2 regions of the Parageobacillus sp. KH3-4 genome follow, and region 1 is predicted to be linked to the other one. Evidence: a T-box and tRNA genes for the amino acid it is inferred to sense, from the RefSeq annotation. Region 1 holds a T-box; the other holds one or more tRNA genes.
The links. A T-box is a leader RNA that pairs with one kind of tRNA and senses whether it is charged. The one in region 1 lies ahead of MWM02_RS04505 (valine--tRNA ligase), so its partner is inferred to be a tRNA-Val.
Positions count from the first base shown of each region.

Region 2: it encodes a tRNA-Val, which carries the amino acid that the T-box ahead of MWM02_RS04505 (valine--tRNA ligase) is inferred to sense. The anticodon was not compared.

Region 1 covers NZ_AP025627.1:885,185-889,597, forward strand. The annotation lists gene spoVID (stage VI sporulation protein D) at 1-1,049, shown strand, start outside; gene ysxE (spore coat protein YsxE) at 1,122-2,132, shown strand; gene MWM02_RS04500 (hypothetical protein) at 2,098-2,286, opposite strand; T-box leader at 2,444-2,682, shown strand; gene MWM02_RS04505 (valine--tRNA ligase) at 2,727-4,413, shown strand, end outside.
Region 2 covers NZ_AP025627.1:89,904-94,316, forward strand. The annotation lists rRNA gene MWM02_RS00455 (23S ribosomal RNA) at 1-2,168, shown strand, start outside; rRNA gene rrf (5S ribosomal RNA) at 2,303-2,419, shown strand; tRNA gene MWM02_RS00465 (tRNA-Val) at 2,430-2,505, shown strand; tRNA gene MWM02_RS00470 (tRNA-Lys) at 2,680-2,752, shown strand; tRNA gene MWM02_RS00475 (tRNA-Leu) at 2,763-2,844, shown strand; tRNA gene MWM02_RS00480 (tRNA-Gly) at 2,860-2,934, shown strand; tRNA gene MWM02_RS00485 (tRNA-Leu) at 2,941-3,026, shown strand; tRNA gene MWM02_RS00490 (tRNA-Arg) at 3,030-3,103, shown strand; tRNA gene MWM02_RS00495 (tRNA-Pro) at 3,110-3,183, shown strand; tRNA gene MWM02_RS00500 (tRNA-Ala) at 3,198-3,270, shown strand; rRNA gene MWM02_RS00505 (16S ribosomal RNA) at 3,458-4,413, shown strand, end outside.

The DNA.
Region 1 (4,413 bases):
CATTAGAATTGACCGGAGAGTACCGGATGGCGGAAGAAGAAAGCGGCGAGGCTCCTTTCGACTTTACGGGCCATCGCTTTGTTCAGCACGTTTCCACGCGCGAAGACGGCATTAGCGAATTATCGCATCGTTTTCCGATCGATATTACGATCCCGAAAAACCGCATTCCACATTTAGAAGATGTGTATGTGATGGTAGAATCATTCGATTATGACTTGGACGAAAATGGAAGGTTGTTGGTGACAGCAGATATTTCCATCAGCGGGATTAGCGAAGCGCCGCTTGATGAACCTTATGAACCTTCGCTAGTAGAGGAAGAAGAACCGTTGTTTGAACCGTTTGAAGTGGTTGCGCGCAAAGAAGTGTATGAAGAAGAACAAAGAAAACACCAATTGGAAGAAGAGGAATCTTTTGTTTCTGACCACGCACTGCAGGAACAAAATGAAGAACAAGCACAAGAAGCAGCGGTTTTCCATCGCGAAGAAACAAAGCAGGAAGAAGAAAAAGTCGTGCCGCTAAATAACGATGAACAGCCGGAAGAAACTGTCGAGCGGCTAGAAAAACAGAAACAAAAAGAAGAAACAGCCGCACAGCCGGAAAAACCGGAAGAAAAAACAGTCGCACAGCTCGAAGAAAATGTAAAAGAAAACGTAGAAGAGAATGTAGAAGAGAATGTAGAAGAAAATGAAGCGTTAGGAGTAGAAGAAGAAAACGTTGTCCCGCAACAAGATGCAAAGGTATCGATTGGGTCCATGAAAGAAAACGATGATGATGAAATGGAAGAAGAAATAGATGAAAACGAAAAACCAAAAGTAAAGAGTGAAAATACATTGTACTTAACGAAACTATTTGCGAAGAATCAAGAAGAGGAATTTACAAAAGTAAAAATTTGTATCGTTCAGCAAGGAGATTCGTTGGACAAGATCGCCGAACGGTACGATGTCACCGTCCAACAGCTATTGCGCGTCAACCAATTGGAAAACGTGGAAGAAATCCATGAAGGGCAATTGTTATATATACCGGCACTGGCGGGAAGCCGCTCTTCGTAGTGAGGGAAAGCATGATTCCTCACTTCTTTTTATGAAGGGGGGGGAGTTTTGTTGAATAGAGAACGCATGGAGATGTACGTGCCCGTTTTGCGGCAATACGGGCTTAAACCGTTCCGCGTGGATCACTATGGAAAAGTAAAAAAAGTATATACCAATGTTGGCACATTTGCTTTAAAAGAAATAACGAACGCCCAAGAAATAGCGGCCATTCAGCAATCGTATATTTTTTGCGGGCAACAATCGGTTCCGCTTTATTTGACAAGACAAGGTCTTCCATTTGCGACGCATGGACGGTATTATTATTTAATGCCGTGGGTTTCGTCCGCCGAGAAACAAGAAGCACGCAAACATGTCCGTTCTTTTTTTCGCGATCTCGCACATTTGCATCAAAAGTCGTTAAAACAATTGGACGTTAATGAGGAAGAGATCAAAAATTACTATGAGAATAAAAAAAGAGAGTGGGGAAGGCAGCGTTCCTTTTTGCAATCATATGTGGAAAAGTGTGAAAATGCGTGGTATATGTCCCCGTTTCAACTGCAATGCTGCACATATTTTCATGAAACAATGCAAGCGTACTCATTCGCGGAAACGGAAATGGAGAAATGGTATGAAACAATCAAAGAGACAAAAAAATGGAGAATCGCTTGGATTCACGGGAAAGCGCGGCTTTCGCATTATATAGTGCTGGAAAACGGACACCGTTATTTTTTTAGTTGGGAACGCGCCGGTTGGAACTTTCCGCTTTTCGATGTCATCGTGGCGCTTCGCCATCATATGCGCACATTTCCGCCGATCGGTGATGAATGGGTGGAAGGAGTTGAAGAATACGAAAAAGCATTATCTTTGTCGGAAGAAGAACGGTCCTTTTTTTTCAGCCATCTCGCGCAACCACATTTTTTGTACCACTGCGTTTATGAATACGCGACAAAACGGCAACATGAAAAAAGCGAACGGGAATATGTTTCCGAATTGCAGCGTCGTTACTTTACCATGAAAAACATTGAACATGCTATCATGCACCTTATACAGCGAAAAGTGGAAGAAGAAGCTAAAGCCACTCCAGATGAAACGCCACCGCGATAAGGATGAGAATCGCTAACAAAATAACGTCAAATGTCGTCGGAAAAAAAATCGTGCGGACCGCTTGAAAAATCGTAATCGGAATGATCACTTGCGCGCAAATGGCGCGAATTTGCCGAAGCCATGGCGGCCATGAATAATAGTTAAATCGTTTCATGGAGCAATTTCCCCTTTTTTGGATGTTACTATAAAATATGATGGGATATCATTTTTGTCACCAAAAATAAAGGAATGGAATAAAGAAATAAAAACTTGGCAAAGATGATTGACGATGAAATGAGTTTTTCGGTAGTATAATAAACAGAAAAAATAGTAAAAAAGCGAAGACAGGGAAGAGTACAACGAATAACGCCTTCAGAGAGGGAAATCATTAGCTGCGAGATTTCCTAGGACGGTTATCGTTGGAAGGTCGCCCTCGAGCTGCTTCTTTGAACGGCGTGTGCCTAGTAGAGGAAGCCGGCGATATGCCGTTATCGCAATGAAGCGCTTAAGCAAGCTTGCTTTGCTTAAGAAAAAAGGTGGTACCGCGAAAGAGTCTCCTTTCGTCCTTTTTCGGATGAAGGGAGTTTTTTATTTAGCAAGAAGGAGGGAAAACAAATGGAGCAAAACGAGATTACGATGTCAACGAAGTACGACCATAAAGCGGTAGAAGCGAATCGCTATCAATGGTGGCTTGACGGAAAATTTTTTGAGGCGACGGGCGCTCCCGATAAAAAGCCATTTACAATCGTCATCCCGCCGCCAAATGTAACAGGGAAGCTGCATTTAGGGCATGCGTGGGATACGACGCTGCAAGATATTATTACGCGCATGAAACGGATGCAAGGCTATGACGTGCTGTGGCTTCCGGGAATGGACCACGCCGGCATCGCCACACAGGCAAAAGTAGAAGAAAAGCTGCGCAAGCAAGGACTTTCTCGCTATGATTTAGGCCGGGAAAAGTTCCTCGAAGAAACGTGGAAATGGAAGGAAGAATATGCGAGCCACATCCGTCAGCAATGGGCGAAATTAGGGCTTGGCCTTGATTATACGCGCGAGCGCTTTACGTTAGACGAAGGGTTATCGAAAGCGGTGCGCGAAGTATTCGTATCGCTTTACCGAAAAGGGCTTATTTATCGCGGTGAATACATTATTAACTGGGATCCGGTCACCAAAACGGCGCTATCCGATATTGAAGTAGTTTATAAAGAAGTGAAAGGCGCGCTTTATCATATGCGCTATCCGCTTGCCGACGGCTCGGGCTACATCGAAGTGGCGACGACCCGCCCGGAAACGATGCTAGGCGATACGGCGGTAGCCGTTCACCCAGATGATGAGCGATATAAACATCTTATCGGCAAAACGGTGATTTTGCCGATTGTCGGCCGCGAAATTCCGATTATCGCCGATGAATATGTCGATATGGAATTCGGTTCAGGCGCGGTGAAAATTACGCCGGCACATGACCCGAACGATTTTGAAATCGGCAACCGCCACAACTTGCCGCGCATCCTCGTCATGAACGAAGACGGCACGATGAATGAAAACGCGATGCAATATCAAGGATTGGACCGTTTCGAATGCCGCAAGCAGATCGTGAAAGATTTGCAAGAACAAGGCGTGCTCTTTAAAATCGAAGAACATGTGCATTCTGTCGGCCATAGCGAACGGAGCGGCGCAGTGGTGGAACCGTATTTGTCGACGCAATGGTTTGTAAAAATGAAGCCGCTTGCCGAAGCAGCGATGGAGCTGCAAAAAACGGAAGGAAAAGTGCATTTTGTTCCGGAACGCTTCGAAAAAACATATTTGCATTGGCTCGAAAATATTCGCGACTGGTGCATTTCTCGCCAATTATGGTGGGGGCATCGCATCCCGGCTTGGTATCATAAAGAAACAGGTGAAATTTATGTCGATCATGAACCGCCGGCCGATATCGAAAACTGGGAGCAAGACCCAGATGTATTAGACACATGGTTTAGCTCGGCGTTATGGCCGTTTTCGACGATGGGCTGGCCGGATACAGAGGCGCCGGATTATAAACGCTATTATCCAACTGATGTGCTTGTCACTGGATATGACATCATTTTCTTCTGGGTATCGCGCATGATTTTCCAAGGTCTTGAATTTACTGGGAAAAGACCGTTTAAAGATGTATTAATCCACGGTCTTGTCCGCGACGCGCAAGGAAGAAAAATGAGCAAATCGCTCGGCAACGGCGTGGACCCGATGGATGTCATCGACCAGTACGGCGCTGATTCGCTTCGTTTCTTCTTGGCGACAGGAAGCGCACCGGGGCAAGATTTGC
Region 2 (4,413 bases), 800 kb from region 1:
ACTGGAGGCCCGAACCCACGCACGTTGAAAAGTGCGGGGATGAGGTGTGGGTAGGGGTGAAATGCCAATCGAACCTGGAGATAGCTGGTTCTCCCCGAAATAGCTTTAGGGCTAGCCTCAAGGGAAGAGTCTTGGAGGTAGAGCACTGATTGAGCTAGGGGCCCTCATCGGGTTACCGAACTCAGTCAAACTCCAAATGCCAACGACTTATCCTTGGGAGTCAGACTACGAGTGATAAGATCCGTAGTCGAGAGGGAAACAGCCCAGACCACCAGCTAAGGTCCCTAAGTGTACGTTAAGTGGAAAAGGATGTGGAGTTGCCCAGACAACCAGGATGTTGGCTTAGAAGCAGCCATCATTTAAAGAGTGCGTAATAGCTCACTGGTCGAGTGACTCTGCGCCGAAAATGTACCGGGGCTAAACGTACCACCGAAGCTGTGGGATGACCGATGGTCATCGGTAGGGGAGCGTTCTAAGTGCGCCGAAGCGAGACCGGAAGGACTCGTGGAGCGCTTAGAAGTGAGAATGCCGGTGTGAGTAGCGAAAACAGAGGTGAGAATCCTCTGCACCGAAAGCCTAAGGGTTCCTGAGGAAGGTTCGTCCGCTCAGGGTTAGTCGGGACCTAAGCCGAGGCCGAAAGGCGTAGGTGATGGGCAACAGGTCGAGATTCCTGTACCACCTCCTCACCGTTTGAGCGATGGGGGGACGCAGGAAGGTAGGGCGAGCAGGCTGCTGGAATAGCCTGTCCAAGCGGTTAGGCCGCCAGATAGGCAAATCCGTCTGGCAACAAGGCGGAGCCGTGATGGCGAAGGGACCTTTGGTCCCGAAGTCCCCGATCCTACACTGCCAAGAAAAGCCTCTAGCGAGGTGGGAGGTGCCCGTACCGCAAACCGACACAGGTAGGCGAGGAGAGAATCCTAAGGTGCGCGGGAGAACTCTCGTTAAGGAACTCGGCAAAATGACCCCGTAACTTCGGGAGAAGGGGTGCTCTCTTGGGTCTCAAGCCCGAGGGAGCCGCAGTGAAAAGGCCCAAGCGACTGTTTATCAAAAACACAGGTCTCTGCGAAGCCGAAAGGCGAAGTATAGGGGCTGACACCTGCCCGGTGCTGGAAGGTTAAGGGGAGCGCTTAAGCCGCAAGGCTGAAGGTGCGAACCGAAGCCCCAGTAAACGGCGGCCGTAACTATAACGGTCCTAAGGTAGCGAAATTCCTTGTCGGGTAAGTTCCGACCCGCACGAAAGGTGTAACGACTTGGGCACTGTCTCAACGAGAGACCCGGTGAAATCATACTACCTGTGAAGATGCAGGTTACCCGCGACAGGACGGAAAGACCCCGTGGAGCTTTACTGCAGCCTGATATGGAATTTTGGTATCGCTTGTACAGGATAGGTGGGAGCCTGGGAAGCCGGAGCGCCAGCTTCGGTGGAGGCGGCGGTGGGATACCACCCTGGCGGTATTGAAATTCTAACCCGCACCCCTTATCGGGGTGGGAGACAGTGTCAGGTGGGCAGTTTGACTGGGGCGGTCGCCTCCCAAAAGGTAACGGAGGCGCCCAAAGGTTCCCTCAGAATGGTTGGAAATCATTCGGAGAGTGCAAAGGCAGAAGGGAGCTTGACTGCGAGACGGACAGGTCGAGCAGGGACGAAAGTCGGGCTTAGTGATCCGGTGGTTCCGTATGGAAGGGCCATCGCTCAACGGATAAAAGCTACCCCGGGGATAACAGGCTGATCTCCCCCAAGAGTCCACATCGACGGGGAGGTTTGGCACCTCGATGTCGGCTCATCGCATCCTGGGGCTGTAGTCGGTCCCAAGGGTTGGGCTGTTCGCCCATTAAAGCGGTACGCGAGCTGGGTTCAGAACGTCGTGAGACAGTTCGGTCCCTATCCGTCGCGGGCGCAGGAAATTTGAGAGGAGCTGTCCTTAGTACGAGAGGACCGGGATGGACGCACCGCTGGTGTACCAGTTGTCCCGCCAGGGGCACCGCTGGGTAGCTATGTGCGGAAGGGATAAGCGCTGAAAGCATCTAAGCGTGAAGCCCCCCTCAAGATGAGATTTCCCATCGCGAAAAGCGAGTAAGATCCCTCGAAGATGACGAGGTCGATAGGTCCGAGGTGGAAGCGTGGCGACACGTGGAGCTGACGGATACTAATCGATCGAGGACTTAACCAAGCGGAACGGAAAAGCGAAGGAAGCCGCCCAGCGAAACGGCTTCTTCCAAACGGACGGTTATCTAGTTTTGAGGGAATGAAATTCCCCTTGACAATGTCATCGATTGAACTATAATAGAACTAGTTCGTTATTTGCCTAGTGACAATAGCGGAGAGGAAACACCCGTTCCCATTCCGAACACGGAAGTTAAGCTCTCCAGCGCCGATGGTAGTTGGGGCCAGCGCCCCTGCGAGAGTAGGTCGTCGCTAGGCAGTTTATAATGGAGGATTAGCTCAGCTGGGAGAGCACTTGCCTTACAAGCAAGGGGTCGGCGGTTCGATCCCGTCATCCTCCACCATTACTTGTCAAAGCAAAATCATTGTTTTTTATGACAGGCTATTCGCTCAGTAGAATAGCGCAACACATCTGTGAATTAATTGCAGTTGTCCTGAAGCATTTACTTCTTATGAGTAAGCTAGCAGAGGAATGGACAACAAAGAGTATAACATAACAGAATAGTTTTGTTTATTATGAGCCATTAGCTCAGTAGGTAGAGCATCTGACTTTTAATCAGAGGGTCGGAGGTTCGAATCCTCCATGGCTCACTTTTTAGCTGCGGGTGTGGCGGAATTGGCAGACGCACCAGAATCAGGATCTGGCGCCTTATGGCGTGGGGGTTCAAGTCCCTCCACCCGCACTTCATATTGAAGCTGCGGAAGTAGTTCAGTGGTAGAACACCACCTTGCCAAGGTGGGGGTCGCGGGTTCGAGTCCCGTCTTCCGCTCCAGTAACCGCCGGGGTGGCGGAATTGGCAGACGCACAGGACTTAAAATTCTGGGGTAGGTAACTACCGTGCCGGTTCGAGTCCGGCCCTCGGCATATGCGCTCGTAGCTCAATTGGATAGAGCATCTGACTACGGATCAGAAGGTTAGGGGTTCGAATCCTCTCGAGCGCGTCATTACGGGAAGTAGCTCAGCTTGGTAGAGCACATGGTTTGGGACCATGGGGTCGCAGGTTCGAATCCTGTCTTCCCGATTTAGAGAAAAGAGGGGGCCTTAGCTCAGCTGGGAGAGCGCCTGCTTTGCACGCAGGAGGTCATCGGTTCGATCCCGATAGGCTCCACTTATTTATTTAAAAATTTAATGTTCTTTGAAAACTGAACAAAACGAAGCGTCCACATAGAAAAGTGAAGGCGACTGAATAGCCCCGACAGGCGCTGGAGGACTCGCGAGGAGGCGGTTGCCGCCACAGCGAGACCGAAGCGTCCCGAGGGGCTAGGAGCCGAAGCTGAAGATAAGCCAATCCACTTTCTATGGAGAGTTTGATCCTGGCTCAGGACGAACGCTGGCGGCGTGCCTAATACATGCAAGTCGAGCGGACCGGGCGGAAGCTTGCTTCCGCTTGGTTAGCGGCGGACGGGTGAGTAACACGTGGGTAACCTGCCCGTAAGACCGGGATAACTCCGGGAAACCGGAGCTAATACCGGATAACACCGAAGACCGCATGGTCTTTGGTTGAAAGGCGGCTTCGGCTGCCACTTGCGGATGGGCCCGCGGCGCATTAGCTAGTTGGTGAGGTAACGGCTCACCAAGGCGACGATGCGTAGCCGGCCTGAGAGGGTGACCGGCCACACTGGGACTGAGACACGGCCCAGACTCCTACGGGAGGCAGCAGTAGGGAATCTTCCGCAATGGACGAAAGTCTGACGGAGCGACGCCGCGTGAGCGAAGAAGGTCTTCGGATCGTAAAGCTCTGTTGTTAGGGAAGAAGAAGTGCCGTTCGAACAGGGCGGCACGGTGACGGTACCTAACGAGAAAGCCCCGGCTAACTACGTGCCAGCAGCCGCGGTAATACGTAGGGGGCGAGCGTTGTCCGGAATTATTGGGCGTAAAGCGCGCGCAGGCGGTCCCTTAAGTCTGATGTGAAAGCCCACGGCTTAACCGTGGAGGGTCATTGGAAACTGGGGGACTTGAGTGCAGAAGAGGAGAGCGGAATTCCACGTGTAGCGGTGAAATGCGTAGAGATGTGGAGGAACACCAGTGGCGAAGGCGGCTCTCTGGTCTGTAACTGACGCTGAGGCGCGAAAGCGTGGGGAGCAAACAGGATTAGATACCCTGGTAGTCCACGCCGTAAACGATGAGTGCTAAGTGTTAGAGGGGTTACCCCTTTAGTGCTGTAGCTAACGCGTTAAGCACTCCGCCTGGGGAGTACGGCCGCAAGGCTGAAACTCAAAGGAATTGACGGGGGCCCGCACAAGCGGTGGAG